DNA from 2 places in the Tuberibacillus sp. Marseille-P3662 genome. Region 2 is predicted to be linked to the other one. Evidence: a T-box and tRNA genes for the amino acid it is inferred to sense, from the RefSeq annotation. Region 2 holds a T-box; the other holds one or more tRNA genes.
The links. The T-box of region 2 lies ahead of trpS (tryptophan--tRNA ligase). A T-box ahead of a tRNA ligase gene usually reads a tRNA of that ligase, here a tRNA-Trp.
Positions count from the first base shown of each region.

Region 1: it has a tRNA-Trp gene. The T-box ahead of trpS (tryptophan--tRNA ligase) is inferred to sense a tRNA for this amino acid. The anticodon was not compared.

Region 1 is NZ_FXBS01000003.1:201,092-216,920, forward strand. It holds rRNA gene B9Y89_RS02415 (23S ribosomal RNA) at 1-1,684, shown strand, start outside; rRNA gene rrf (5S ribosomal RNA) at 1,775-1,890, shown strand; tRNA gene B9Y89_RS02425 (tRNA-Asn) at 1,902-1,976, shown strand; tRNA gene B9Y89_RS02430 (tRNA-Ser) at 1,982-2,071, shown strand; tRNA gene B9Y89_RS02435 (tRNA-Glu) at 2,087-2,161, shown strand; tRNA gene B9Y89_RS02440 (tRNA-Val) at 2,227-2,302, shown strand; tRNA gene B9Y89_RS02445 (tRNA-Met) at 2,494-2,570, shown strand; tRNA gene B9Y89_RS02450 (tRNA-Asp) at 2,591-2,666, shown strand; tRNA gene B9Y89_RS02455 (tRNA-Phe) at 2,687-2,762, shown strand; tRNA gene B9Y89_RS02460 (tRNA-Thr) at 2,772-2,845, shown strand; tRNA gene B9Y89_RS02465 (tRNA-Tyr) at 2,897-2,982, shown strand; tRNA gene B9Y89_RS02470 (tRNA-Trp) at 2,990-3,063, shown strand; tRNA gene B9Y89_RS02475 (tRNA-His) at 3,077-3,153, shown strand; tRNA gene B9Y89_RS02480 (tRNA-Gln) at 3,160-3,234, shown strand; tRNA gene B9Y89_RS02485 (tRNA-Gly) at 3,239-3,313, shown strand; tRNA gene B9Y89_RS02490 (tRNA-Cys) at 3,337-3,411, shown strand; tRNA gene B9Y89_RS02495 (tRNA-Leu) at 3,449-3,538, shown strand; tRNA gene B9Y89_RS02500 (tRNA-Leu) at 3,542-3,622, shown strand; gene B9Y89_RS02505 (hypothetical protein) at 3,886-4,266, shown strand; gene B9Y89_RS02510 (hypothetical protein) at 4,341-4,547, opposite strand; gene B9Y89_RS02515 (EcsC family protein) at 4,632-5,423, opposite strand; gene B9Y89_RS02520 (dynamin family protein) at 5,627-9,301, opposite strand; partial or broken gene B9Y89_RS02530 (IS3 family transposase) at 9,575-10,761, shown strand; gene B9Y89_RS02540 (peptide MFS transporter) at 11,188-12,582, shown strand; gene B9Y89_RS02545 (B3/B4 domain-containing protein) at 12,644-13,315, opposite strand; gene queG (tRNA epoxyqueuosine(34) reductase QueG) at 13,403-14,575, shown strand; gene B9Y89_RS02555 (methylated-DNA--[protein]-cysteine S-methyltransferase) at 14,600-15,118, shown strand; gene cccB (cytochrome c551) at 15,220-15,564, shown strand; gene B9Y89_RS02565 (amidase domain-containing protein) at 15,809-15,829, shown strand, end outside.
Region 2 is NZ_FXBS01000004.1:54,777-70,605, forward strand. It holds gene B9Y89_RS03860 (ABC transporter ATP-binding protein) at 1-729, opposite strand, end outside; gene B9Y89_RS03865 (ABC transporter ATP-binding protein) at 742-1,776, opposite strand; gene opp3C (oligopeptide ABC transporter permease) at 1,790-2,806, opposite strand; gene opp3b (oligopeptide ABC transporter permease) at 2,806-3,735, opposite strand; gene B9Y89_RS03880 (peptide ABC transporter substrate-binding protein) at 3,932-5,632, opposite strand; gene B9Y89_RS03885 (DUF3899 domain-containing protein) at 5,964-6,338, shown strand; T-box leader at 6,380-6,603, shown strand; gene trpS (tryptophan--tRNA ligase) at 6,654-7,646, shown strand; gene B9Y89_RS03895 (DUF3603 family protein) at 7,705-8,451, opposite strand; gene B9Y89_RS03900 (hypothetical protein) at 8,556-8,762, opposite strand; gene B9Y89_RS03905 (nuclease-related domain-containing protein) at 9,320-10,297, opposite strand; gene fabF (beta-ketoacyl-ACP synthase II) at 11,123-12,364, opposite strand; gene B9Y89_RS03920 (beta-ketoacyl-ACP synthase III) at 12,386-13,321, opposite strand; gene B9Y89_RS03925 (YppG family protein) at 13,611-13,895, shown strand; gene B9Y89_RS03930 (NAD-dependent epimerase/dehydratase family protein) at 13,930-14,664, opposite strand; gene B9Y89_RS03935 (alpha/beta fold hydrolase) at 14,675-15,415, opposite strand; gene B9Y89_RS03940 (LSm family protein) at 15,579-15,829, opposite strand, start outside.

The DNA of each region.
Region 1 (15,829 bases), on a different contig from region 2:
TTGAAGTCAGACCGGAAGGTCTGTTGGAGCGCTTAGAAGTGAGAATGCCGGTATGAGTAGCGAAAAGAAGGGTGAGAATCCCTTCCGTCGAAAGCCTAAGGGTTCCTGAGGAAGGTTCGTCCGCTCAGGGTTAGTCGGGGCCTAAGCTGAGGCCGCAAGGCGTAGGCGATGGACAACAGGTTGAAATTCCTGTACCACCTGCCGCCGTCCGAGTGACGGGGGGACGCAGGAAGGCAAGGCCAGCGCACGGATGGAAGCGTGCGTTCAAGCCGTAAGGCTGATGGTGAGGCAAATCCCGCCATCTTATAGCCAAGCGGTGATGAGGAGGGAATTTAAGTACCGAAGGGCCTGTACCTACACTGCCAAGAAAAGCCTCTAGCGAGGCGGTAGGTGCCCGTACCCAGAACCAACACAGGTAGGCGAGGAGAGCATCCTAAGACGCTCGGGAGAACTCTCGTTAAGGAACTCGGCAAAATGACCCCGTAACTTTGGGAGAAGGGGTGCTCGTCCGGGTGATGAGCCTGGATGAGCCGCAGTGAAAAGATCCAAGCGACTGTTTACCAAAAACACAGGTCTCTGCTAAACCGAAAGGTGACGTATAGGGGCTGACACCTGCCCGGTGCTGGAAGGTTAAGAGGAGCTGTTATCCCTTTCGGGAGAAGCAGCGAATCGAAGCCCCAGTAAACGGCGGCCGTAACTATAACGGTCCTAAGGTAGCGAAATTCCTTGTCGGGTAAGTTCCGACCCGCACGAAAGGTGCAACGACTTGGATACTGTCTCAACGAGAGACCCGGTGAAATTATAGTACCTGTGAAGATGCAGGTTACCCGCGACAGGACGGAAAGACCCCATGGAGCTTTACTGTAGCTTGATATTGGGTATCGGTATCGTTTGTACAGGATAGGTAGGAGCCAGAGAAACCGGAGCGCCAGCTTCGGTGGAGGCACTGGTGGGATACTACCCTGACGATTCGGATATCCTAACCTAGAACCGTGATCCGGTTCGGAGACAGTGTCAGGTGGGCAGTTTGACTGGGGCGGTCGCCTCCTAAAAGGTAACGGAGGCGCCCAAAGGTTCCCTCAGAATGGTTGGAAATCATTCGCAGAGTGCAAAGGCATAAGGGAGCTTGACTGCGAGACCTACAAGTCGAGCAGGGACGAAAGTCGGGCTTAGTGATCCGGTGGCACCGCATGGAAGGGCCATCGCTCAACGGATAAAAGCTACCCTGGGGATAACAGGCTTATCTCCCCCAAGAGTCCACATCGACGGGGAGGTTTGGCACCTCGATGTCGGCTTATCGCATCCTGGGGCTGAAGTTGGTCCCAAGGGTTGGGCTGTTCGCCCATTAAAGCGGTACACGAGCTGGGTTCAGAACGTCGTGAGACAGTTCGGTCCCTATCCGTCGCGGGCGCAGGAAATCTGAGAGGCGCTGTCCTTAGTACGAGAGGACCGGGATGGACACACCGCTGGTGTACCAGTTGTTCCGCCAGGAGCACAGCTGGGTAGCTAAGTGTGGCCGGGATAAGTGCTGAAAGCATCTAAGCATGAAGCCCCCCTCAAGATGAGATTTCCCATGGCGTTAGGCCAGTAAGACCCCTTAGAGATGATGAGGTTGATAGGTCCGGTGTGGACGCGTGGTGACACGTGAAGCTGACGGATACTAATCGGTCGAGGGCTTATCCTAAAAGAGATGCGGTTTCTACTTTCGTTTCTAGCTTTCAATGTTCAATCCATACATATCAGTGTTTTGAACAGAATGAAAAGGAAATATTAGTTTGGTGGTGATGGCGAAGAGGTCACACCCGTTCCCATCCCGAACACGGTCGTTAAGCTCTTCAGCGCCGATGGTAATTGGGGCTTTGCCCCTGTGAGAGTAGGACGCCGCCAAGCTAAATCATTATTCCGCAGTAGCTCAGTGGTAGAGCAATCGGCTGTTAACCGATCGGTCGTAGGTTCGAATCCTACCTGCGGAGCCATATTCGGAGAGCTGTCCGAGTGGTCGAAGGAGCACGATTGGAAATCGTGTGTGCGGTTCCCCGTACCGAGGGTTCGAATCCCTCGCTCTCCGCCATTTAAAATAAGTAAGGGCCCCTTGGTCAAGCGGTTAAGACACCGCCCTTTCACGGCGGTAACACGGGTTCGAGTCCCGTAGGGGTCACCAATAATTACATAAATTAGCTCTTGCAATTCCGAGCAAAATTTAATATAATTATTAATGTGTCTTTTGGAGGATTAGCTCAGCTGGGAGAGCATCTGCCTTACAAGCAGGGGGTCGCAGGTTCGAGCCCTGCATCCTCCACCATAGAATACAAACATTCATTTATAGAAAGTTCTGAGAAATAACATCATCCGTAATCTTTGTAACGACGCGGGGTGGAGCACTCAAGCAAAGCATCGTCGAGTAGACAGCGCTGAGTATTCACGCCGAGATTGAAAAAGTGAATACGAACAATAACTTCTGAGAAATAACATCATCCGTAATCTTTGTAACGACGCGGGGTGGAGCAGTTCGGTAGCTCGTCGGGCTCATAACCCGAAGGTCGCAGGTTCGAATCCTGCCCCCGCAACCACAATATTTATTTTTACATATGGGTCTGTGGTGTAGCGGTTAACATGCCTGCCTGTCACGCAGGAGATCGCGGGTTCGATTCCCGTCAGACCCGCCATTTTATATGCTTAGTATTATGGCTCGATAGCTCAGTCGGTAGAGCAGTGGACTGAAAATCCTCGTGTCGGCGGTTCGATTCCGTCTCGAGCCACCATTTTAAAATGCCGGCCTAGCACAATCTGGCAGTGCAACTGATTTGTAATCAGTAGGTTGGGGGTTCGAGTCCCTCGGCCGGCATTTCACACTTTTTTATAATAATCATATAATATGTATTGATTGACTTAATACGGAGGGATAGCGAAGTGGCTAAACGCGGCGGACTGTAAATCCGCTCCCTTTCGGGTTCGTAGGTTCGAATCCTACTCCCTCCACCACTAACTTAGGGGTATAGTTTAACGGCAGAACAGAGGTCTCCAAAACCTCCGATGTGGGTTCGATTCCTACTACCCCTGCCACTTTAATGTCACGGCGGATGTGGCGAAGTGGTTAACGCATCGGATTGTGGTTCCGACATTTCGTGGGTTCGATCCCCATCATCCGCCCCATAATGATGGCCCATAGCCAAGCGGTAAGGCACCGGTTTTTGGTACCGGGATGCGCTGGTTCGAATCCAGCTGGGCCAGCCATATTGCGGAAGTAGTTCAGCGGTAGAACACCACCTTGCCAAGGTGGGGGTCGCGGGTTCGAATCCCGTCTTCCGCTCCACTTGATCTTATAATTTCCATTTTGGCGGCATAGCCAAGTGGTAAGGCAGGGGTCTGCAAAACCCTTATTCCCCGGTTCGAATCCGGGTGCCGCCTCCAAGTGATAGACAAGCCTTGGAGTGAAAATAAAACTTACGCCGGGGTGGCGGAATTGGCAGACGCACAGGACTTAAAATCCTGGGGAGGGTCTTCCTCCGTGGGGGTTCGAGTCCCCCCCTCGGCACCATACGCCGATGTGGCGGAATTGGCAGACGCGCACGACTCAAAATCGTGTTCCTCTGGAGTGTGGGTTCGACTCCCACCATCGGCACTTATTTTATAAGCGTAATCAAGACGTTTTTGCAAAAGCAAAGGCGTCTTTTTTTGTTTTAAGGGTTTAAAGATTGGAATAAGCCGCAAAATATTTTTCAAACAAAATTGATTGGGTCATGAACAATAACATGCAAATCACTATCATGGATGTCTTACTTACAGGTCCGGTCTTTATATTTTTATTAACAGCTATAGGGATCGTTATTTTTGCCATTATGAAAACCGATCCAAAAATATTAGAAGCAAAAAGAAGGCTGAAAGATGACAATGAAAGTAATTCAAAAGATTCTAATCATTGGGCGGGATAACAAGAGGGCGCCCATAGAGGGCCTATTGCACAAGTTTATTAGTTTTATTAGTATAGTATTAATCTTATTCGGTTTTGGTATCATTTCCATGTACTTCGTTGAGATAAACCGACAATTGTCATATGAACCTAAGGAAGGGCTTTTCCATTCATTAGGTATTCAATATCGATATCCGTTTTTTCTTGCCTTTTTCTCTTTTTTTGTTGCTGCTGTAATGGAAGGAAAAAAGTCAACAGCGACGATTATTTTCGCCTTTATCGGTATTGTCATTTTAACACTAATATTTTTGTTATATTGTGTATTCAATATGTTTGTATTAATGCCTAGATATTAGCATGTTACGTATATTGTGGGTATTACAGAGACAAGGAGTGAATCGTCCCCCTTGTCTCTTTGGCCAGTTAGCTTTTACTCTTCAGAATCGGAATTTTCCACAGATGCTTGGGCACCCATATGTTCTTTATCTTTTTTATAGCCCTTGTCGAGGTGTCCGGCGTTCTCTATATCACCAGACATGTTGTAACCTTCTACTTCAATATTTGCAGTTGTTCCGTATAGTCCCATTCCGTATAGTTCAGCATTAAACTCTTCCGTATTCTTCTTTTCCTTAGCCATGATTTCACCTCCGTATTCGTAATGTCCCCTGTGAGAATAGAGACTATCCTGGTCCGGAGACATTTAAAAAAGGGAATATGGCATTTAATTAGTTCTCTTTAGCCTTTCAAGAATCCTTCGTTTCTTATAGAGCATTCTTCCTGCTTCAGCAACGTCTTCAAGTGTTGATTTATTGACCATCGCCCCGAAAATGATCCCGGCAATAGGGACGAGTTGAAGGAGTTTCTTCCATCCGAAATGATCCCGATAAGTCATGACAACTTCACGCCATCCCTGCAGTTGAGAAGCGGTTTGCTGCTCCTTATTGTCGGAATGAAAGTCACTTAATTCTTCAATGATTGCTTTCTTCCCGACAATATCAGAAGAAGCAAACTGCAGGCATTTGACGATGAAAATGCGTTCGCTTTTATCTTCTGGGTCATAACCATAACAAATGGCGATTTCCTGCAAGGTCTTCAACGATAAACCGAGCAAGGCCGGGATATCGACGGCAAGGGTGAACATGCCGCCGATACCCGTTGTTGCACCTTGAAAAGTAGCAAACTTTGCTCGTGATTGGCCGTAATCTTCAGCAATTGCATCCATCTTTGATAAAGGTAAACGTGCAATGTCATCAGGCGTCTGTACTCCGTTAAATCGTTCCGTGATTCGATTCTTGCTAATCAAATAGCGACCGCCGGATTGAATATAATAACTGAGCTCATCAATGGCTTGCCCGATTTTCTTTTGGATAAATGCCGGTGTCATCTTATCCAAAAGTTTGAAAGGGAGTCGGCCGAGGCGTTCCCAAAACCAAAGTTTTTTCTGGCTGTTTTCCCACTGTTTAATGTGCTTAAGTTCGTTCTCAAGGTACGCTCGCGATTCCCGCTCGGTCACAACGTTCCCTCCATTACTGTATCATCATCTTTAAGCTTCAGTATAAACAAGATTAAAGTGATTCATCCGTTTCCCAATTGACTCTTTTCGTATGGGGTGTTGCTTTTTGACCGCGGTTCCCGCAGGAGTCTACGTATATTCCGGTAACTCATAGCATTTAACATTTTTTCAAGCAACAATCTTTTATAAAACAGTCTCTCAACTTAGAGCAGTCGTTGTAATTGATTTCTCGCTTGATTTAATGTGTCAGTATCAATATCAAGTGATAGTGATGCTTGTAAGCCGTCGAAATACTCGTTGACTTGTAAAGTCGCCTGATCTCGGTTGGCTCTAGCTTGGTCAACAAAGGCATTGACATATTGTTCGTGTAATTGAGCTTTAGCCGTTTCCAAGTCAGATGAAACAAGCGGACGGAATTGTTCTAACAGTGCCTCGCGCATCGTTTCTTTGCCGTTTTGTTCAAAAAACTGTTTAGGGTTTTTGAATAGCTTTAAAGACGACTTGAACTGATCGACATTAACACCTTGCAAACCTTCCTCAAAGTGAGGGGTTGGTATGGCGGCATTTTCCGGTTGTGAAATGGAAGATTGTGAGTGAGCAGTCACGATTTTATCCATGTTAGCAAAAAAGTTCTCATTTTGGTTTGTAACTGCTTTTTCCATTCGTAGCGATGTTGCCCTTAGTTCCTGAGTGAGGTTAAAGCCGACAACTTGGATGAGTTCTTCCATACAGTGTCGTAAAGCCTCTGATTTCACATCATTGGCATTCAATGCCGATGGATTAAATGTCGCTTTAAAGTCATCGCCGAACCGTAGAAATACCCTCTGCTTGACATGGTAGAGCAGCGTATCAAGCTTTTGGTTAATGGCCTGTTCATTTGGTGTCGTATCAAGCTTATTTATTTCAGTGGTGATGGTTTCACAAGCAGTAGTATTAGCTTGCCGCTGCTCCTCACGAACTTGTTCATCGGCGTTCGCTGTTTCGATAAACTGATGGACGGTGTCTAATGCGCGCTTGATATCGCCGTCCGCTGCATCGACAGCCATGTTCGTTAATTCATTAGCTGTAAAGCGGTGAAAGGCTGTCTCAAATTGTGGTAGGCCGGATTGCTCTAAAGTATCCTCGTATCCCTGCTGTTTGCCTGTGAGCGCTAATTGGCTTGAGACTGGAAAAAGCCGCGGCTGACGAATACCGTAGGATACGAGATTGCTTGATACATAACCGACGACATCGTTGACCTCTTCCTTCGATGATGCAAGGTCGGCTGCATTCACGATGAAAAACATTTTATCCATAGCGAATGTGTCCTTAACGCGCCCAAGTTGAATCAAGAATTCGCGATCGGCTTGGGTGAAGGCATGATTATAGTAAGTGACAAATAGTATTGCATCGGCGTTTTTAATGTATTCAAACGCAACGCCAGTATGGCGGGCGTTAACTGAATCAGCTCCGGGAGTATCGACCAATGTGATGCCTTCTTGGGTCAATGGACAATCATAATAGAGGATCGCTTTTTCAACAAAGCACGCTTTGAGTTCATCAGCAACGTATTCACTAAATTCATAGAGATCCACGGTGATGTCCTGACCTAAGAATGGCTCCAGTTGATCTAATCCGCTGGTGACAGCATCAAGAAACGTTGCCTGAGCTTTAGCATCAGCGGAAAGGTTCGTTCGGTTCAAACCTTGGGCAACCGATAATAATTCATGCAGGTTATTGATGGTTGCATTGAAAGGCGAAAGGGCCTGGTTGATATCGGCTGTCATTTGTTCTACTGTTTTAAATGTAATGATGACCGTTCCATGTGGATGCTGTGCGTCGATCGGCATGATTTGGTTAATCGTGGCCGTTGTCGGATTCGGCGATACAGGAAGGACGTTATCCCCCAGCAAGGCATTAGCAAACGATGATTTCCCGGCACTGAATGCCCCGAATAACGATACCGTTAATTGTCGATGTTCATAACGCTCAGCACGATCATACATTCGCTGGGCTGTGTTTTGCAGGCCTTTAATCGATTCAATTATATGTCCAGCCTTGTTCAGACGACTGGCCGCATTTTGCAGTTGGTTTTTGAAATCAGCTTCAATTGGCTGGTCATCTTCATCGATCGTTCCCGGTTCAGCGCTCTGTTGATTGGGGGTTGTATCGTTAATATGACGTTGTTGTTGAATGTCGCTGATCTGGCCCGATATTGCCTTCGGCTGAGTTGTGAGCGTATTGATTAGGTCAGATTGTGTATCTTCATCAATCGATTGGGCACGGCCATCCATAATATCTCTAAGTGTTGCTTCAGAATGTGACATCATAGCATCCAAATTATGAAGGTCATCGAAAGCCTCATATTGTTTTTGAGCTATTTTTATCTCTTGTTCCAGTTGCGTTGCCTCAATCCGCACGTTGTGTTTCAGGCGTTCTCCGGCCTCGTCGAACTTAGTAAGGGCATGACTTTTGTATAGGTCCTTGATCAACTCAATGATTTTATCCCGATATTTTAAAATGTAGTCTCCGCTTACTGTGGCGCCTTCTTGAACTGCATCAGCGAGCATAGCAGATTCAAACGGGACATGCATGTCATATATGGAACGAAAAAATGATTCATCATTGATATCAAAGCGTTTGGCTTCATCGACGAGCAGCTGCTTGACTGTACGATCGAGGGCACCTACTTTTTCAGACAGATTTTCATAAAAAACCTGAAGACGTCGCTGGCGTTCCGTTTCGGTTTTGTTTTTAGAAAAAATGAGCCCCATTTTAAATCCCGGTTGCCTCGATTCTAAATACTCTCTGGCTAACTCCCGTGTCTCATAAGGGAGTAAAATAGCGTTGCCAATCGTTTTGTTTAATTTTAATTTAATGGATGTCTTTAGCTGGTCGGGTTGGGCTTGCAAATCGCGTAATACTGTTTGCTTATGTTCAATCGTTGTTTGCAGAGTTTCTAATTCTTCCTGTGATAAATCTGCAATAATCTGTTCATCATCGTGTCTTTGGTCAGCATAGCGCTGCTTCAATGCATCTATGTGCTCAGCAATTAATTGTTGAGCTGAATTTTGTACATTATTTATAAGAAGCGTATCTTTCTCAGCAAATACATTCTGAAGCCGCTGTTGTAATAGAGAGGATTGATTTTCGGGATGCTCAGGTGCAAGCAATGATGTGTAAAAAATATGCTCAGAATGAATGCCATAATCAGTGAATGACGCCTCAATTCTAGAGCGATAGACATTAAAATCAAGTTCGGCTTCTGAGTGTTTATCGACCTGATTGACAATGAGATCAATGCATTTATTTTGCTCCCCTAGACGTTGTAAAAAATTTGCATTCATTTCAGATTGGACGTGATTATAATCGGTAACATAGACAATCACATCGGCCATATGCAATGCGGATTCCGTCGCAAGCCGGTGGGCGTCATCGGTTGAGTCAATACCAGGTGTGTCCAAAACAGCAACACCTTCAGGAAGACGTGCGCTTGGTGACGTGATATCAACGGACTGAACCGTTTTTCCATCGATAAAATAGTTTTTAATATCGTTCATATCATCCGGATAAGGAATATCCATTGGAGCACCGTCTTGGAAATGGAGACGAATAGAGGCTTCTCCCGACTTGATTTTGACGAGATTGGCACTTGTCGGAATAGGGCTAGAAGGTAGTAAATATTCCCCCAGTAGGTGATTGATCATACTGGATTTTCCAGCCGAGAAATGTCCGCAAAAAGCAATCGTTAATTCGTTATTTGATGTTTTATTAATCAATTCCGCAATTTTGGCGGCTGTTTCACCATCTTTGTTTTGTTGGACCTCATAATAGAGATGAGCAAGTTGGCTGGTTAAAGTGTTGATATCATTGACATTTTTCGATTTGGTTAAAGTCATGTTGATTACCTACTTTACTAATAATTCATTTATTCACCATGATACTAGAAGAGGCGTGTTTCCGCTAGGATAACGATTCACAACAATGGGGCGAGAGATACGTAAAAATCAAGGTGTATAAGCCCCAATTTTATGTCCTATTAATTAAATATATTACATAATAGGGTTATTCCGTAAAAGAACAGATACTTTTTAGAGTTAGTCTAAAAAGTGGACACGCTACAGAGAGAATTTTTACAATGAAATTATCAATCGAATGGAGCGTGTCTAAAGATGGGAAAACATTATGATGACGAATTCAAGGAATATGTTGCCAAAATGGTTGTGGATGAAGGCAAAAAAGCGGCGGAAGTATCTAGAGAAATGGATCTCCCTTATAAAACGATGACGCGTTGGGTCCGTGATTATCGGAAGAAAAAACAGTTGAAAGCCGAGGAATTGGACTATATCACCCCTAGTGAGCACAAGAAACGGGAAAAGGAATTGCTGGATCAAATTAAGGAATTGAAAGAGGAGAACGAAATCGTAAAAAAGGCGGCGCACATCTTCATGAAAAACCAGAAATAATTTACGCTTTCATGAATGAACATCGCCACGAGTTTCGAGTCGTGAAGATGTGCCAAGTTCTAGAAGTCTCGAAAAGTGGCTTTTATAAATGGCTTAAAATGCGACCCCATCAAAGTGATTGTGAAAAAGAAAAGGAACGTTTGAAGGGTGTCATTTGTCGACTTTTCTATGAGTATCGTGAAACGTATGGAAGCCCACGAATCACCCATGAACTTCGAAAACAAGACATTCATGTTTCGGAGAAAACAGTGGGGAGATATATGAGAGAAAGGGGGCTCCGTGCGGTTCCAGAAAAACGTTTTGTGACAACAACAGACTCGAATCACAGTCATCCCATTTATCCAAATTTATTGAATCGTCATTTCAATCCAGAACAGCCTGACCGTGCATGGGTGACCGATATCACTTATGTGTGGACATTAGAAGGATGGTTATATTTAGCTAGTGTGATGGATTTATATTCGCGTAAAATCATTGGGTGGCATATTGATAAAAGCTTGTCCAAAGCGTTGGTTTTAAAGGCGCTTAACCGAGCCATCCGTTTGAGACATCCTTCAGACAAGCTCATTCATCATTCGGACCGTGGCAGTCAGTACGCATCCAAAGAATATATTGAGTGCCTAAATGCACACAATATTCAAATCAGTATGAGCCGGCGTGGCAACTGTTATGACAACGCATGCATTGAATCCTTTCATGCGACCATTAAGAAAGACCGTATTTATCGTCGTCAATATAGAAGTCGTGAAGAAGCCAAAAAAGACATCTGGGACTATATCATGAGCTTTTATAATGAGAGAAGAAGTCATTCAACGCTCGGCTATGTCTCACCCAATCAATATGAACGGGCTTATTGGGCATTGACGGAGCGAAAGCAGGACAAAACAGCCTAAATACAACCAGCAACTTTATTTGGAGTGGCGGGCGTGATAGCCTCGACGGCGAGCCAATCTTTTATAATAGCTGGCTCCTTGGCCTGGAACTCACGCCCGTAGAGGCTCCATGTCAAGTTGCGACTATAGGCCGTGTTCCCTTTGATTCAAATACCCCTTACTCGACTCATGAGCTTAATTATTGCGTGTTGATTCATTTCGGTTCTCGTTTAAAGGGAAGACCAATGCCTAACTTAACGTATGGATTAAAAGTTTTTTCGTGAAAGTTTGTCCACTTTATTGACAGAAGTCCATTTTCTATCTTGGGAAGACTGGTAATCATTTTAAAATAAAAACATTTCTCTTTTGTATCTACATTCGACAGATTTTTTATTATAATATTCACCATGCTTAGAAACATCATTCAATGATCTGGAGGGAGTTATCTTGGATACAACCATAAATTCTAACCAAGGGCCTGCGAAAAAGAAACATCCACCCGGGTTATATTTATTATTTATGACAGAAATGTGGGAAAGATATAGTTATTATGGCATGAGAGGGATACTTGTCCTTTATCTAACAGCCCAATTTATTAGTGGTGGATTGGGTATGTCGGATGAACATGCCTTGGGGTTATATGGACTTTACACAAGTGCTGTTTACTTAACTCCGCTGCTTGGCGGCTATTTAACCGACCATTTTATGGGATTACGCACAGCGATCACAATCGGTGGTACAGTTATGGCCATAGGTGACTTTTCTCTATTTGCTTTCCATTCTGAATGGGGCTTGTATTTTGGACTAGCATGTCTGATTATTGGTAACGGCTTTTTTAAACCAAATATTTCAACAATGGTTGGCGAACTTTATAGTAAAAATGATATTCGTAAGGATTCAGCATTTACAATTTTTTATATGGGTATTAACTTAGGTGCGTTATTTTCTCCATTAGTTGCAGGTTATTTATATGGTGACCTTTTTCATTCGACGAGCAACGGTATTGAACACTTTGGTTATAATTTTGCATTTTTAGCATCATCGATTGGTATGATTATCGGTCAATTGCTATTTAACATTTTAGGGAAAAAATATTTAGGTGATTTAGGTAAAAAACCTGCACGTTCAAAGGATGCTACTGAAACATCCAGTAAAGCTCAACCTTTAACAAAACATGAGAAACATCGCATTGGCGTTATTTTTATACTGGCTGTGTTTGTTATCATGTTTTGGGTTGGTTTTGAGCAAGCAGGTGCTTCATTCACTCTATATACGCAAAAATTTATTGATCGAACCATCTTGGGTTATCAAGTACCGACGTCTTGGTTTCAGTCATTGAACCCACTATTTATTTTGTTACTAGCACCGGTTGTTTCAGCCATATGGATTAAATTATCTAAAACAAAACGCGGTGACTTCTCGATTCCAACTAAAATGGCCTTCGGGTTGATGCTTCTTGGTTTAGGTTTTATGGTCATGATTACAGCTGTCTCGATTACAGGCAGTAATGAAGCCAACATTACCATGAAAGCAAGTGCCTTATTCATGGTTTTCACGTATCTATTACACACATTAGGTGAACTCTGTCTATCACCGATTGGTTTGTCTTTAGTTAGTAAAATGTCGCCGGTAAAATACGCATCATTTCTCATGGGGATATGGTTTCTAAGTAATGCAGCAGCTAACTATTTGGCGGCTAAAGTCGGCATTCTCACGACACAGTTAGGTTACTTTGAAATCTACCTTTATGTAGGTATTGTCGCCATGATTTTAGGGGTAGTCTTATTATGCATAACGAAACCGATACAGAAACTTATGCATTTAGAAGACCTTAATGAATAATAAGCAATTGAATCAAAAAAGGATGGCACACTGGCTGCCATCCTTTTTTATAGCCTTCATTTTAAGTTATAATATGCTGCTCAGATTTGCCGCCGTTAATTTGAATGAACATGTCGGCAATTGAAGCCAACATGTCTTGTGCTTCTTTTTCAGACATGGATGGTTTCAGGTAAATGATTTGTAATGCGTTTGTGGTTGTTTCCGTCGTCATTGTGCGTTTGCTGTCAATTATTGGGCTGCCAAAGGGAGCTTGTGTATCTGCGCTTAATATTTTTCCAGTCATGGATGTTGTTCGGCCGTTAAGGGTCTCGTACATATCCTCATCCGTCCCCATCCTAATAGCAATGTCGCCATCCAGCTTGTCTGCATCGTAAATCCCTAGTGGTATCTCAAATTGCAGGGAAAAGAAGTTGTTGACGTCGGCAGCTGAATGAATCATTGGGAGCTGATCCCTTTTTTTTAAACGCCGATACAGGGCTTCGTGAGAGGGCCGGTATCGTGATGGGTCCGTCCCTAATGTTTTGAAGACTTGCCGCCATTCTTGGATACCACCAATGTCAGCTACATTTTTTTCCTCTAATGACAACATCATTTCCTCTTGATAAAGCTGAAAATGCCCTTGAAACATTTGCGGTGAGGCACTGACCGCGATATCATGGTAGGTGATTGCACCGATTTTAAACTGTGGGATTTGTGCTTTGATAGCTTGGTCAATTTCAATATCAATTGTCACACTTTACACCCCTGAATCATACTTTTACCTTAATCATAACATGCCTAACCTTTCAATTTAAAAGGACGAGAAGAGGAGGGTTGTGTCGTGACAGATTTTAAGCAGTTAAAAAAGGATATCCAAATATTTTGTCGAAATCATCAAATAGATAAAGTGGGCTTTACGACGGCCGACCCTTTTACGAGTTTGAAACGGCGTCTCTATCAACAAAAAAATCTCGGCTATCATACCGGATTTGAAGAAAAAGATATTGAAAAACGAACGGAGCCGGAATTGCTAATGGATGACGCACAGAGCATTATTTCTGTTGCCTTGGCGTATCCGGCAAAAATGGATGAAAAACCGGAGAATATCCGAGGCGATCGGAGAGGAAGCTTTTGCCGGGCCTCATGGGGGACAGATTACCACTATGTCTTAAAAGACCGCTTAGAAGCGTTAGAAACTTTTATTAAAGACAAGGTCCCTGGGGCGAAGGTGACATCCATGGTTGATACGGGTGAACTGTCAGATCGGGCTGTAGCTGAACGGGCCGGCGTCGGTGTTCCAGGGAAAAATACAAATTTAATTACGGAGGAATTTGGCTCTTATGTTTACTTGGGTGAAATGGTGACCAACATTCCGTTTGAACCGGATGAACCGTTAGAAGACTTATGCGGTGACTGTAATCTCTGTGTTGATCGTTGTCCCACAGGAGCCCTTGTTCAAGGGGGACAGCTGAATGCGCAAAAGTGCATTGCCTATCTAACCCAGACGAAAGGCTATGTTCCGGAGCCCTATCGACAATCCATCGGCAACCGTGTCTATGGATGCGACACTTGCCAGCAAGTGTGCCCGTATAACCGCGGGGTTAATGTTCACAATCATGAAGAAATGGAACCTGATCCGGAACGCGTCAAACCAGAGCTTATTTCTCTGCTCACTATTAGTCAGAAGCAATTTAAAAAACAGTTTGGAACCATGTCAGGATCTTGGCGCGGCAAAAAGCCGATTCAAAGAAATGCCGTGATCGCGCTAGGTAACTATAAAGAAGTGAGTGCCATTGATGATTTAACCCAGCGTCTGCATCAGGATCCCAAGCCGGTTATCCGCGGAACGGCAGCGTGGGCCTTAGGGCGTATCTATGAAGCGGCTGATAGCGTGCAACGGGCAACAATTAAGGACGCATTAGAACAAGCATTAACGGTTGAGGAAGATGAGACCGTCATTGATGAATGTAAGCAAGCCAGCGTGTCTATTGAAGGGAAACGGACGAACCAATAGGCCAAGGAAAAGAGGAGATATCCTATGAGTAAAAGACCTTGTCTTAATGTTGAAGAAATGGATAGTGCTATCGGCCATTTGACGATTACCAGTATCGATACACGGTTATGTAAGATTGCGTTTGGTGATCTTAACGCAACCTTACCTACGATTCAGGGCTGGGCGAAACATCATATGTTGCATAACGAAATTGCTGTTAATCAAGGGTGCACCCATCCGATCGTTGAACAACTTCAGGAATATCTTGATGGCGATCGGCAGACTTTCTCAATTGACTTAGAACTGATGGGGACCCCCTTCCAGAAAAAAGTATGGCGAGTACTCATGGAGATTGGTTATGGCGAGATCAAAACTTATAAAGATATTGCGGAATCCATTGGTCAAGCTAAGGCGGTTCGCGCTATTGGATCAGCCAATAACCGCAATCCGATACCGATCATCATTCCGTGTCACCGTGTCATTGGAACCAATGGTTCACTTGTCGGTTATGGCGGTGGCTTAGACATAAAACATCAGTTACTACAATTAGAGAAGGCCATTTGAAAAGCGTCCTAAAATGGAAATTCTTATTATGATAATCGTGATATAACATAATATTTTAGGGCTATTTCGGGTAATGTAGAAATAGATAGAGGAGGAAGGATATGATAAGAAAGTTATTGGTCATTGGTATAGCCAGCCTTGGATTAGTTTTATCAGGTTGTGGAAGTAGTGGTGATGAATCATCATCTGAAGATTCTTCTAACGGATCAACTTCTGAATCAACCTCCTCAGCGAGTGCTGAAAAAATCTTTAGTAATAATTGTACAAGTTGCCATGGCGATAATTTGGAAGGCGCTTCCGCACCGGCTTTGAAAAACATCGGCAGCGAGCTATCTCAGGATGAAATTTCAGACCAAATTAAAAATGGTGGCGGTGGAATGCCTCCGGGCTTAATATCAGATGATAAAGCGGAAAAAGTCGCCTCTTGGTTGGCGAAGAAAAAATAGGATATGAATACGGTCATTGGAGCTTTCTCATATATCCCTGAGGGAGCTCTTTTTGATGGGCTCATGAGCGGTGTGGTGTTCCATAAACGGTTTCCCGCAGAGAGCACGTTGCCTCCTGGCTCCACCCCTTTCCAAACTTAATCAAACGTTTGTTTAACGGTTCATACTTCCGCAGTATTGCTGAGGTGAGTCATCATGTCGGCCCATGTAAGCATACTTTATAGCAATGGAAGGGGGCGGGCATATGGAATGGATGAAAGCACTA
Region 2 (15,829 bases):
ATAGAGTTCGTCACTATCCGCCAATTCTGCCATATTACCCAAGTACATCACACCAACACGGTCACTAATATGCTTAACCATTGATAAGTCGTGAGCAATAAATAGATACGTTAATCCATGTTCTCTTTGTAATTCTTTCATCAAATTAACAACTTGTGCTTGAATGGATACATCTAACGCCGAAATCGGTTCATCTGCAATAATAAATTCTGGATCCACCGCAAGTGCACGGGCAATACCGATGCGCTGACGTTGACCCCCACTAAATTCGTGTGGGAAACGATTGGCATGTTCACGGTTAAGACCCACAGTTTCTAATAAATCATTAACACGTTGCGTGCGTTCACTCTGATTTTTAACAAGTCCGTGAATATCAAGACCCTCAGCAATAATATCCTTAACCGTCATCCGCGGATTCAATGAAGCATACGGATCTTGGAAAATCATTTGCATTTTATTCTTTAAAGCCTTCAAGTCTTTTCCCGACTTCTTTTCATGGACACTGTCACCTTCAAATGTCACTTCACCATCGGTCGCATCATATAATCGCAGAATGGTCCGACCCGCTGTGGATTTTCCGCAACCAGATTCTCCCACAAGACCGAAAGTTTCACCTTTATAAATATCAAAAGTAATACCATCGACAGCCTTTAAAACTTGGTTTCTACCCACTTTAAAGTGTTTTTTAAGGTCCTTAACTTCAACTAATTTTTCTTCAGATTGTGTCATCTTCCCACCTCCTTATCTTTCACCTGATTCATTATGACTACCCGTTTTAGCGGCTTCTGGAGGTTCGACTTTCGGTGCGCGTTCGTCCAGTAGCCAGCAGGCTGTTTTCTGCGTATCGCTTAATTCCGTGTAGTCAGGCATATGATCGACACATACTTTCATCGCATGTGGACAGCGAGCAGCGAATGGACAGCCCGTTGGAGGGTCGACCAGATCAGGAGGTGTCCCCGGAATGGCCTGCAATTCATCATTTTTAACATTATGGCGGGGCATCGAACCTAGCAGTCCCCAAGTATAAGGATGCCTTGGATTATGAAAGATTTCATCAACCGTACCCGTCTCAATAACTTTGCCCCCGTACATAACAGCCACACGTTGGGCCATGTTAGCAACAACACCTAAATCATGCGTGATTAATAGAATGGAAGTACTCAACTTATCCTGCAAATCTTTCATTAGATCAAGAATTTGTGCCTGGATCGTCACGTCCAGCGCTGTCGTTGGCTCGTCCGCAATCAAAATTTTCGGATCACACGCGAGTGCAATTGCGATCACAACACGCTGCCGCATACCGCCTGATAGCTGGTGTGGATATTGTTTGACACGTGTATCAGGATTCGGAAGACCGACAAGGCTTAATAATTCAACAGCGCGTTCTTTAGCCGCCGATTTAGTCATATTTTGATGTTTTCTAAGACCTTCCATAATTTGCTTACCCACAGTCATCGTCGGATTAAGCGTTGTCATCGGATCTTGAAAAATCATCGAAATATCTCTACCGCGAATTTTTTGCATGTCTTTTTCCGATAGTTTAGTAATGTCCTGGTCTTCAAATAATATTTCACCGGATTTTATCCGTGCCGGCGGACTTGGATTCAGCTGCATGATGGTTTTAGAGGACACCGATTTTCCTGAACCGGACTCACCAACAATCGCCAAAGCTTCACCTTTCTTAAGCTCCAAGTTCACGCCACGAACAGCTTGTACTTCTCCGGAATACGTATCAAATGAAACATGCAGGTCATTGACTGTTAATATATTGTCCAATGTTATTCACCCTTTATTGTCTCAACTTTGGATCAAGCGCATCGCGCAAACCGTCAGCGAAAATATTAAAACAGATAAGAAGTAAACTAATTAATACCCCTGGAAACAAGGCTTGATAAGGATGTAGTTGAAAGACTTCATAGCCTTGTTTAATTAAAGAGCCCAGTGAAGCTTGCGGTGGCATGACACCAAGACCAATAAAACTTAAGAAAGCTTCTGTAAATATGGCTGCCGGAACGCTAAACATAGTTGTAATAATGATCATACCTACTGTATTTGGAAGCAAATGTTTACGGATAAGGCGCCAACTAGTAGCTCCAAGTGTTCGAGCGGCAAGCACATACTCCATTTGTTTTAATTGCAAGGTTTGACCGCGGACAATCCTCGATTGTCCGATCCAACCGGTCATCGCGATCGCGAGAATGATCGCCGTTAATCCAGGTTCCATCACCATTATAAGCAAAATGACTAAGACTAACTGCGGAATACCAATAAGAATTTCAATAATTCGTTGCAAAATATCATCAATTCGGCCACCGAAATATCCCGATATACCGCCATAGATAACACCTATAATAAAATCAGCGAGTGCGGCAACAAGTCCTATAAATAAAGAGATCTTTGTCCCTTCCCAAACACGAGTCCATATGTCACGACCATGTTCGTCAGTGCCAAACCAAAAATTCTGTTCAATCCCTCTAGATTCATAGATATTATCACCATTTTTATCTAAGCCATCGAAGGGTAACCAATGAATACTTGATAGCCCAGATACTTGTGGGGGTAGATTATGACGTAAAAGGTCTTGATCGTCGATACCCCACTTATTCAGCGTCGGTCCTATAAAGGCCATTGCTACAATGAGTAAAATGATAACCAGGCTAGCCATTGCCCCTTTATTTTTGGACAATCGGCGCATCGCATCTTGCCAAAAACCAATACTTTTTCGAGTGATTTCTTCCTCTTTACCCGCTTGAATGTTGGCTGGCTCAAACAAATCTTGTGAGATATCATCTTTAGATGTCGCCATTATGAGTTACCCCCAGAAATACGGATTCTTGGATCAATTACACCATACAGCATGTCAGTAACAAATATGACAATAACAAATGCGACACTGATTAGAATCGTTGTTCCCATAATCATCGGATAGTCATTAGTCAATATTGAAGTCACAAACTGTTCTCCAATGCCAGGAATCGCGAAAATGTTCTCAATAACAAGCGAGCCTGTCATTATACTGGCAGCCAATGGGCCAACAATCGTAATCACCGGGATCATCGCATTTCGAATTGAGTGTTGCATAATCACTGTAAAACGTCTTAGTCCCTTTGCCTTAGCTGTCGTAATATAATCTTGATTCAATACTTCAACCATCTCTGTCCTAGTAAAACGAGAAATATTGGCGATAACGCCAATAGCCAACGCAATAACCGGCAATATATGGTACGATGGACCTTTCCAATAAGCGATCGGTAGCAAGTCCCATTGCAATCCAACATAATATTGCAACAATTGAGCAAATACGAAAGATGGGATTGATATTCCTAGCACAGCTAGAAAGACCGCACCATAGTCAAGTATTGTCCCGCGCCTAAGCGAAGCAATAATTCCCAGGATGATGCCTAGAATAACCCCAACAATCATTGCTTCAAAGCCAAGTTGAGCGGAAACAGGCAGTTTATTCGAAATAATCTTAGTAACAGATCGGCCATCATACTGAAATGAAATGCCTAAATCCCCTTTTACCATGTTGCCTACATATTGAACAAATTGGACGGGGATTGGCTCATCTAATCCGTATTTCTCATTAAGTACCTCAATCTGAGCAGGTGTCAATTTCGCTGCATTTTTATATGGAGTCCCCGGCAATAATTTCATAATAAAAAAAGTGATAGCGATAATAACAAAGATTGTTACTATCATATATGCCACACGTTTAAGCGTATATAACGCCACTGACCACACCTCCTAATCCTTTTGTAGCATTTATTATTTTGCGACAAATGTCGAGTAAAGTCAAGAATAGTCACACACTTTATAAATTTTGGTAATTATTTAGTTCTTTAACTCTTTAAATTCATACAAAAAGAGGGGGTACATATCGGATCAATCGACACGTACCCCCTCTCCAAAAAACTTTTTCAATCAAACATTAGTGTTTATAAACCTTAGCATATCTAAAGAATTTTTTAAGTCCATAGTTCTGGAACTTCATTCCCTCTACATAAGGCTTAACCAACTGAGAAACACCTTTTTGATAGGTCGGGATGATCGCAGCCTCTTTAATCAGATTTTCTTCTGCTTGATGTAGAACGTCCCAACGTTTTTCCTGCTGATTACCAAGTTGATTAGCTTTGTTGATCAAGCTATCAAACTTATCACTTTCCCAGCCAACAGGATGATAAGACTCATTGCTGCTCACAAATAAGCTTAAATACGTCATTGGATCCCTATAGTCAGGACACCAACCGGATCCCCCGGCAATTTCATAATTACCAGTATTAGACTTCTTCAAATAAGAATTCCAAGGCTGTTTGTTAATACTCACTTTTAATCCAGGAAGCTGCTCAAGTGCATTGGCGTTATTTTCAGCCAATTTACCCGCATACTCACTGTCAGTGGTTAATAGCTCTAATTCAATTGTATCGAAACCAAGTTCCTCTTTGGCTTCCTTCCAAAGTTTCTTAGCTTCTTTTTGGTCGCCAGGCAAGTAATCATCCACACCAGCGCGGAAGTCTTTACCATTTGGTCCCTTAACAAAATCTTTAGGGACAATATATTGTGCTGGTATTGAACCATTATTCATCAACACATCTGTTGCTTCTTTACGATTCATGACCATTGACATAGCTTGACGGACCTTTTTATTCTTTAACGCTGGATCAGTGTCAAGATTTAATTTAAGGAAATAGACACAGTTGTCGAGAATCTGGCTAAGTTCAGAACTATCCTTATACTTGTCTACACGATCACCAGAAAGTCCGACTAGATCAATTTTTCCTTTTTTGTATAAATTAATTGCCGTATTTGTCTTTTTGACAACATTAAAGGTTGCCTTTTCTATATTGACTTTATCAGCATTCCAATATTTATCATTCTTAACTATTGTATAGCTGGAGCCATGATCCCATTCTTTGAAAGTATAAGCACCATTATAAAGAAGGTTTTCTGGTTCTTGAGCGTAGTCTTCACCTTGCTTCTCAACAAATGACTTCTTCAAAGGATAGAAGGTTGCGAACGACATCATGCTTGTAAAATAAGGCGTCGCTTGTTCAAGCTTAACCTGTAAGGTATGTTTATCAAGTGCTTTAACACCTAGTTTTTTGACTTTACCATATAAGTCACTATCTTCATTCGTAATTTTGGTCGCATTTTTTATATTTGCCTCACCGAAAATGTAAGCATATTGAGATGCTGTATCAGGATCAATACCACGGCGCCAAGAATAAACGAAGTTTTGCGCCGTTACCGGACTACCGTCAGACCAAACGGCGTCATCACGAATGGTGAAAGTATAAGTCTTTCCATCGTCACTAACTTTTGGCATTTCCGCAGCCATATCTGGCACGGCTTTCCCATTTTCAATAAAAATCAGACCAGCTTTAACTCTTTCCAATAAAGCATGTGCATCTGCTGCTGTTGCTTTAGATAAATCAGCGGACGGAAGATCAGAAGGCTCACGAAAATGAAGCTCCTGCTTATCAGCCAGTTCTTTCTCTGTATTTCCCTCACTGTCACCGGAGCTGCTGCCAGTATCTTCACTGCCACCGCCGCCGGAACAGGCTGAAAGGAATAGACTTAGTACAAGTACGATCGATACGGCCATCGACCAAAAAGTTTTACCTCTCCTCAAGATAAGACCCTCCCAAAATTTTATGTTGTGATAAGAAATCTCACAAATTTTCAGATTTGCGAAATTTCCTATGTGAGTATTATACAAGTTTTCTAATGATTTCGCATTACATTTTTTTAATTTTTTTATTAAATTCGCACCAAATTTACATTTCAATGACTTAAATTAGGTCTTATGGCCTATGAAATTCTGCTGATACTTTTGTAGTTATCTTTAGATAAACGTAATACTTTCAACGCTTTTCTTTATCACCTTGGATTGGTATCATATAAGTTGTAAAAATTCGAGGGAATCCTTTCCCCAAAAGACTTTAAAGGGAGTTATCAAGGTCATGACGAAGTTCCAGTTGTACCTGTCCTCATTTATTTCTAGCGTGATATTAAGTGTTCTTATAACTTTTTTGATATATAAACAGATAAACATGCTAACGATTGTGAACGGCAGTTTTTTGGTAGGTCTCTTTTATTTAATCGTCGGTCTTGTCCTCTATATCATTCAAGGCGGATTTTTTAATGGGATCACGTACAGTTTCCGACGATTTTTCCGGCGGACATCGAGACAAGGGGATATCATGAATGATATCTCGAGTGCTGACGAAGAAGAAGCCCTTGTTCCAAAGGATCATGATTTTCCATGGACATACCCGATACTTATAAGCGGCTGTCTCCTTGGTTGCATTTCGATGGCATTGGCTTATACCATTTAGCTTGCATTGAGATCTGTAATTATGTATAATCATGTAAAATACTGTGCGCGATGATAAAGAAGAGTAGGCAAGCGGGAAACTTACAGAGAGCCTGTCATAGCTGGGATTCAGGCAGTGGAACGTTGCTGAATGGCCTTTTAGCACCGGCCCGAACCCTATGCTATGGTTAGTAGGATCCGGCGTTTCCGTGCGTTAAACGGTTAAGTGGTTTCTCAATATATTTTGAGGCAATCAAGGGTGGCACCGCGGTCCAATCGTCCCTTTCTAGGGTTGATTGGGCTTTTTTTATATTCAAAATTATGGAGGTTATTTATAATGAGTACGATATTTTCCGGTATTCAACCGAGCGGCAGTCCCACACTCGGTAATTATTTAGGGGCGTTCAAACATTTTACTGAACTTCAGGATGACTATGACTGTTATTTCTGCATTGTGGATCAACATGCGATCACCGTTCCGCAAGATCGACTCAAGCTGCGCGAAAATATCAAGAGTTTAGCGGCCTTGTATTTGGCTTGTGGTATCGATCCTGAGAAGGCGACCTTGTTCATTCAATCAGAGGTTTCCGCCCATGCTAAGATGGCTTGGATCCTGCAGTGTGTCAGTTATGTTGGTGAATTAGAACGTATGACCCAATACAAAGATAAATCGCAAAAACAAGGTGACGGCGTATCCGCTGGTCTATTGACCTATCCACCACTCATGGCTGCCGATATTTTGCTGTATCAGACAGATATTGTACCTGTCGGAGACGATCAAAAGCAGCATATTGAGTTAACACGTAATTTGGCTGAGCGATTTAATCAGCAACACAATGACATTTTTACGATCCCTGAAGCGCGAATTCCAAAAGTTGGCGCACGAATCATGTCATTAACCGAGCCGACCAAAAAAATGAGCAAATCCGATGACAACCAAAAATCCTTTATTCTCATGCTTGATGACGAAAGACAAATTATGAAGAAAATCAAGAGTGCGACGACTGATTCGGATATGACGGTGCGGTTTGACAAGGTGAACAAACCGGGTGTCAGCAATCTGATGGCGATTTATTCACTATGCTCAGGGAAAACGCTTGAAGAGATTGAAGCGGCCTATGCTGGTAAAGGCTATGGTGATTTTAAAACCGATGTCGCTGAGGCTGTTGTTGACACCTTAAAGCCCATTCAAGAGAAATATTACGAGTTGATGGCCTCCGAGCAATTGGATGAGATTTTAGACCACGGGGCGGAAAAAGCTGCTCACGTCGCTAATAAAATGGTCACCAAAGCAGAACGTGCTATGGGATTAGGCCGCAAAAAGCGTTAGCCGATCAAAATTTACCCCCGCCGTTCCTTCTAATGAAGGCTATCGGCGGGTCTCATTATTAATTGACTTTTGCCCCGTGTTCAAGTTCCCAAATTTTTTCAAAATAAGGTTGTCCTTTAATCATTCGCTCACAAATCGCATAGTGCCGCTTAGACCAACCTTCTTTTATTTCATCATAGAGGCGTTGCCAAGCATTCTCGAATGATAATGTCCGACTTTCGTGATACTGTTTCGGAAACCATTCCGTATACCAGTATCGCATTTCTTCAAGATTGCCAACAGAATATAATTGATCCATAGCCATGAACAACAACTGTTTCAGCTGTCTTTCTTTACGTGTCAATCCCCGCATCCACTCAGGATCAGGTGATAAGATATGGTATTCTTGCTCTTCTTCATCATCCTCAAAGTCATAATGAGTGGTTTCCATTTCTTTAACTTTTTCCGCGACGAGTTTTTCTTGTCGAGGTATCAAGCGGCTTTTTCGAATCGGCAGTGTGTACCCTAACGTATCCGCAACAAGATGTTGTTCACCGTCGGTTGCGATAAAGCAGTACTCAATGACTTCGCGTTGATTATTTTTTCTAATATAACTTTTATTACGGATGTCCTCAAGTAATTGGTGAGGCAGATCTTTCAATCCGTTTTCAATATAAATAAACAAGGGCGTTTCAATTTTCAGTACTGGGACTTGATCAAGCAATTCTATAAAATCATGCTTACGCCATTCATGAAATTCGCAGACGTTATATCCATTCTCTTCTCCTTCAAACCAATTGACCCATACATCTCCGATCATCTCCATGGTGTTCGTCCCTCACTTCTTAATTATGTATTTGCCAATAAGTATGGTCAGTGGGGGACGGATTTATTCCCTTTGGTTCGTTATTTTTACTTCGGTTCCATGATTTACTTGAACTTCGGAAAATAGATGCTTAGCCACATAATCGCAATCCCGGCAAGGAGCAGATAGGTTTCGGGGCGGTCAGTTAGAAACTGCAAATAACCAAGATAATTTTGCCCGATGGTCAGCAGGTTTAGAAAGGCAATGATAGTGACCCCGCCGGATACAGCTAGTCCAAATCCAACGAATAAAAAAAAGACTCTAGTTAACATATTGAACCAATCCCTGTCACGGTAATGGAGTTTGGTGAGTTGTGCCTGTCCTATTTACCATCGTATGCTTTAGGGATTTTGATTATGTTTTTGTGTGTAATGGTTGTTGAATGAGTGCGAGCGGTGATGTATGGGTGGTGTGTGAATTCTATGGGACATGTGCGTTCCAGGATTCATGATTTTCGGGACAGAATCTTTACAGTACGGGACACTTTTGTTGCAGTACAGGACAACCTTGGGACAGCGCACACTCAACGGGACATGTGCGTTCCTGGATTCATGATTTTCGGGACAGAATCTTTACAGTACGAGACACTTTTGTTGCTGTACGGGACAACCTCGGGACAGCGCACACTCAACGGGACAGGTGCGTTCCAAGATTCGTGCTTTGCGGGACAGAATCTTTACAGTACGAGACACTTTTGTTGCTGTACGGGACAAACTCGGGACAGCGCACACTCAACGGGACAGGTGCGTTCCTGGATTCATGATTTTCGGGACAGAATCTTTACAGTACGAGACATGTATGGGACGAACGAAGAGGACAGACTATTTTATCAACAGCTATTCTCGTTTGGTTCCCCTTTATGATAAACAACACCTTTCCCTGTACCCGTTCGGTTAAGATTCATTTCGGAAAGTAATCTCCAAGCCATTTTTCGATTGTTTAATTGTAAGAAATTACAGCATTGCCTATTGGTTATGGTTGGTCGAACCAATAAGAAGTAATCTTCAATGGCCTGTTTGTGAGCATCCTGGGAACGTTCGTGACACGAGCGGCAAATCCAATAACCGCTAGACCGGTTCATAGGTGCAAGGCATCTAGGACACATTACACCTTTAATCAACTCCTGTGGCGTAACATCATAAATGGCAAGGATATCCTCAGAAGTTGGATGGTTTTCCTCCAGTAAGAAACGATTAAATACGCCTAATGTTCGCGAGTCCATAACTTCTTGTTTATATTTTTCTTGCATTTTGGTGATCTTTTCAGGAATTTTATCTACGTGCGAGAGGACTTGGAATAGCTCATGATTATTTTCAGAGGTTTTTATAAGTGTGGAGGGATTGCTAATACCTACTAAATATTCAATGGGGATACTTGGAAGTTTGTGATGATGCATCCATCTTTGTAACTCGAATCGCTGGCGTTTAACTTGGGGGATTGGATCCTGAAAACCTTCTTCTTTTGTCTCTGTAATTCTGATAAGTTGCCCGGAAGCTTTATCAAACTTCAAAGTTCCGGAAATATTCTTAACTTCAATAATGACCGCAAATTGAGATGTAACAACGAAGGTATCAAGTTGGAAATCGTTATCCTCACCAGGCAAACGCAGTCCCTGATAAATATTATAGTTGTTTCTAGTTAAAAACTTTAATTGATAGTCCATTGACTTTTCACCTTCATACCCACTCTTTCGTCGATTATAACTATCGTAAATAATGGTCCATTTTTTGTGATGTTTTGGAAGACGCCGTAATAACGCCCCTGCCTGCAAGATTCTCAATGGAACCGTCCGTTTCTTTTTGATCAATAAAAGTCACTCCCTTTCAATAATTAAATCTTAATTTAGATTCCGTACTTTTTTATAAAAGTCCTGCAATGTTATTTAAAATTTTTACAATTTATTAAAGTTTTTGAGGAGTAGAGCGGCACTGCGTGACTCCAACGGGACAAGTGCGTTCCAAGATTCATGATTTTCGGGACATAATCTTTACAGTGCGGGACACTTTTGTTGCTGTACGGGACAAACTCGGGACAGCGCACACTCAACGGGACAAGTGCGTTCCTGGATCCTTTGGTTATCGGGACAGAATCTTTACAGTACGGGACACTTTTGTTGCTGTACGGGACAAACTCGGGACAGCGCACACTCAACGGGACATGTGCGTTCCTGGATTCATGATTTTCGGGACAGAATCTTTACAGTACGGGACACTTTTGTTGCAGTGCGGGACAAACTCGGGACAGCGCACACTCAACGGGACATGTGCGTTCCTGGATTCATGATTTTCGGGACAGAATCTTTACAGTACGGGACACTTTTATTTCAGTACAGGACAACCTCGGGACAGCGCACACTCAACGGGACATGTGCGTTCCAAGATTCATGATTTTCGGGACAGAATCTTTACAGTACGGGACACTTTTGTTGCAGTACAGGACAACCTTGGGACAGCGCACACTCAACGGGACATGTGCGTTCCTGGATTCATGATTTTCGGGACAGAATCTTTACAGTACGGGACACTTTTATTTCAGTACAGGACAACCTCGGGACAGCGCACTTCCCACGCCACAAATACGTTTCCAAACGAAAAAACATGCCCCATCTAACAGATAGGGCATGCTCCAAACATTATTCATCTTGATATTTTTTGAATATAATTGTCGCATTATGGCCACCGAATCCTAATGAGTTACTTAAAGCAACGTCAACGTTCTGCTTACGGGCTTCATTAGGCACGTAGTCAAGGTCACACGACTCATCAGGTGTGTCATAATTGATGGTCGGTGGCAAGATGGAATCAGCGATAGACTTAATAGAGAAAATCGCTTCAACACCGCCAGATGCACCTAATAAATGACCAATAGATGATTTGGTTGAGCTGACAGGAATATTGTAAGCATTCTCACCAAACGCTGTCTTAACAGCTTCTGTTTCGTTTGGATCATTTAATTGGGTGCTTGTCCCATGGGCATTGATGTAATTCACATCTTCTGGCTGCATGTCAGCATCATCAAGGGCTTGATTCATCGAACGAACAGCTCCATCACCGCCGGGTTCAACAGCTGTTAAATGATAAGCATCGCTCGTTGCTCCATAGCCAACAACTTCTGCATAAATCTTTGCGCCCCGTTCCTGGGCCGATTCTAAGGATTCCAGGACAAGAATGCCAGCCCCTTCACCCATGACAAATCCATCACGATCCGCATCAAACGGACGGCTTGCCGTCTTTGGATCTGGATTCGTCGACAAAGCTTTTGCCGAACTAAAGCCAGCAAAAGATATATTCACAATTGGTGCTTCAGCTCCGCCGGAGATAATGACATCATTGTCTCCGCGTTGAATCGCTTTAAACGCATCTCCAATGGAGTTAGTACTTGTAGCACATGCCGTCACCGTACATGAATTAATCCCTTTAGCACCCAATTGAATGGACACTTGCCCGGATGCCATATCAGGAATCATCATTGGTACAAAGAACGGACTGACCCGGCGCCATCCTTTTTCCATACCTGTACGAAATTGTGTTTCGTATGTTTCCATGCCGCCGATACCTGAACCAATCCAGACCCCCACTCGGGGTGCGATCTCCTCTGTAATATCAAGATCAGCGTCCTTCACGGCCATTTTCGCAGCTGCCACTGCAAATTGTGTAAAACGATCCATTTTGCGGGCTTCTTTCTTATCCATATAATCCTTTGGATCAAAATCTTGGATTTCACCGGCAACTTTTGCGGGAAATTCATCGGCATTCACGCGAGTGACGCTGTCGATCCCGGATTCACCAGCAATGAGCCGATCCCAGGTCGTTGCCACATCTTGACCCAAAGGCGTAACAGCACCCATACCAGTAACAACAACTCGCCTATTCATCTGTTTCAATCGCTCCTTTATTTATTGTCCCCATTTCAAGGTGACGGCACCCCAAGTTAAACCGCCGCCAAAACCGACTAGGACGACAATATCATCATCATTTATTCTACCATCTTCATACGCTTCAGCCAAAGCGATAGGAATTGTCGAAGACGAGGTATTCCCATATTTTTGCACCGTCTTTACCATTCTATCTTCCGGTAATTCAAGACGCTGACGCGAAGCCTCCATAATACGAATATTTGCTTGATGCGGAATAAGGTGATCAATATCCCCTTTAGTAAGTCCCGCTTTTTCCACAACATTAACGGCTGATTCTCCCATTTGCCGGACAGCAAATTTAAAGACTTCACGACCATTCATATAGATACCTGGTTCGTCTTGAAATAATTCCTTGGCACCACTGCCATCGGAACCAAGTTCAAAAGATAACACACCTCTGCCATCAGTAACAGGCCCCATAACAACAGCACCTGCACCATCACCAAACAAAACCGCTGTGTTACGATCTTCCCAATTGGTGATTTTTGATAGTTTTTCAACACCAACCACAAGAATATTTTTATAAGTATCCGACTCAATGAATTGCTTAGCTGTAATCATGCCGTACATACACCCGGCACACGCGGCGCTGAGATCCATCGCTGCCGCATTCCAAGCACCTAACTTTTCCTGAATCAAACAGGCAACGGACGGAAACGGATAATCTGGTGTCACTGTGGCTACTAAAATTAAATCTAAATCCTCTGCTTGAACGCCTGCATCCTTCATCGCGTTAACTGATGCATAATAGGCCATATCTGATGTGTCTGTATCATCATCAGCAATTCGGCGTTCTTCTATTCCTGTCCGTGTCCGAATCCACTCATCGGATGTGTCGACCATTTTTTCTAAGTCAAAATTGGTTAAGACTTTCTCGGGAGAAAATTTACCTACGCCCAAAACGCCAGCCCCCATCTTTTGACCACTCCTCTCGTGAATAAAGGTTAATACTTATTATTATGACTTGGTACTAATCTTAATTCATTTTATAAGGTTTGTCCATTAACATTCCTTGACATATGTCTATTTTTCCCATTCAAGCTGCATTTCCTTCTGTTCCAGTGAACCAAATCGAATGATGACTCATATTTTATAGTACGACAATATAAAAAGAGCACTCCCCCGCTGCGCTAAGCACTACTATATCATTTTAACATCGGGGGAAAGCACGTAGTAAAAATGATTATAAAAGGAGTGTTTGTCTATGGCTCGTCAAAATAATGATCAAGGGCCTCCAGTTGATCCGTTTAACCAAATGATGTTTTTTGGCCCACCAACCGGTCCCCCGCCCCAACAACAATCACAGGACCAACAACCAAATCAAACTCAAGACATCAAAGCCATGATGTCATCTTTCATGGATGATAACGGTAATCTAGATATGAATAAACTGATGGATGGCGCTGATCAAGTCTTTAAAATGGTTGATAAGACCAAGCCGATGATTAAGCAGCTATCACCTTTATTAAACATGTTTAAAAAGCAGTAGCTAACAAGCATGCGTCACCAGCATGCTTGTTTATTTATCCGTCTTTTTTAGGTGAAATAAAAAAGGATTGAACCTTTTGATTCAAAAACCGTACCTTTTCACCCGCGCTATTTTGATAAACTTGATGATCTGAAACATTGAATATATGAATCCCGCCTGACAAATGATCATTTGTCCCTGCTTGGTACAGAGTGCTGATTACTTTTTCTCTATCACTACCTGGGTCATATGTGGTTGAGTTATAACTAACATCGGGTAAACGCATGATATTCACCTGTTCGACAGGCGTTTGCTGGCGATATTTTAACACTTGGCGAATCACCATCTGTTCTAGTTTATCAGCGTTATGTCCCTGTTCTGTAGAAGGATGAACCGCGGTTTGCTCATCGACATCACCAACAGCGTCACCATATATATCTAAGTGTGATAGAACAACCAAATGCTTGATCGTTTGAGAAGCTGCGCTCATCACTGTCTCCAACCATTGTTCGATGTGCTGCAGACGTTTGCTAGTGTCAGCATTTCGGTACAACCGTTCGCAGATCACATATAAATCTGATACATCCGTATCATCAGAAAATGCTTCTTGACTATATATCGGTTGAAATAGCGCATGCCGTCCGCAGGCCATCTCATTCTCTTCATCCTCCATCTTCTCATCTTCATTCATGCCGGTGCTGATGGCCGCAAGTGTAACCTCTTGTTCGAGTAAATATTGAGTGAGCGTAAAACCGATACCATCCAGTCCCCCATAAACAACTGTCAGCATAACATCCCCCTCAATTCAATACAGACTCATGTTTATTAAAGAAATGCTTCAACCCTTCCTCACGAGCAAATGGTTGGTCATCCATACTTATTTTTAACTCCAAGGGTATATTTTTTTCTTTACATATTTTTTCAAAGTTTCGGCTATGGATATCTATTGGATAATGAAAGTGGCGAATATCATGCCAAATCGCAATGGGATGACATTGATCATAGTCTTGTAGATTTCGCTCTTCCCGAATCAGTTTATGTAGATCCTCATAATGTTCAACATAATAGGCATCGGCTATTTCAGTTTCTAAACTGTCATAAAGTAGACGGCTTTTCTTGGCATGGTTCAGTTGTTGCTCCAAATCCAAACAAGGATTAATAAAAGCGAGCGATCGGATAGACGAGGGATGTTGTTGCGTTAACATTAATGCAGTGATAGCTCCTGTTCCCTCGGCCAATACGTGATAATTCGGGTTCAATGTACAATCTTTAGACACCCATTTGAAAATTTTGCTTATAAAGTTAATAGCATCAGGACTCCCCCATTGACGTCCCATAAGATTCGAATAAAAAACGGTATAACCCTGTTCGACCAGTTTAGACAACAGATTGAGCCTTTGCTCATTCTGGGTCCAGAGACTTTGATACTCATTGACATAGTTGTTAACGTCACCAATAATGAGCAATCCGAAACCATTCGGCCGATCCGGTTCGTGAATCATTTGCCATTGTTGGTCAATTTTAAACGAACGTGTTTGCATGGATAGCCATCACTCCATCATCAATTTCCATTCGTTAAGCCGTCCCTCACTATACCTATGCATAAGACCTAAAAAAAATGAGGATCGCCAGTCACAATGCTTACCAATGATAACCGGCGATCTCCTCAGAGTGAGGGTATATTCCCCTTCATTGGAGAATCTTTTAGTTGAGTAGCGATAAAGCACTGATGGCTGCTAGCGGAAAGGCAATTTGTCCGAATCCGCCATAGCCTCCGCCATAACCGTATCCTCCTGGATAGCCACCGCCGTATCCTCCATAGCCGACACCCGGGTAACCGTAGCCACCGTAACCGCCACCGGGATAGCCGTAACCGAAACTACCGTAGCCACCGCCTGGATAGCCACCATAGCCACCATAGCCAGCACCCGGAAATCCGCCGCCGTAGCCATAAC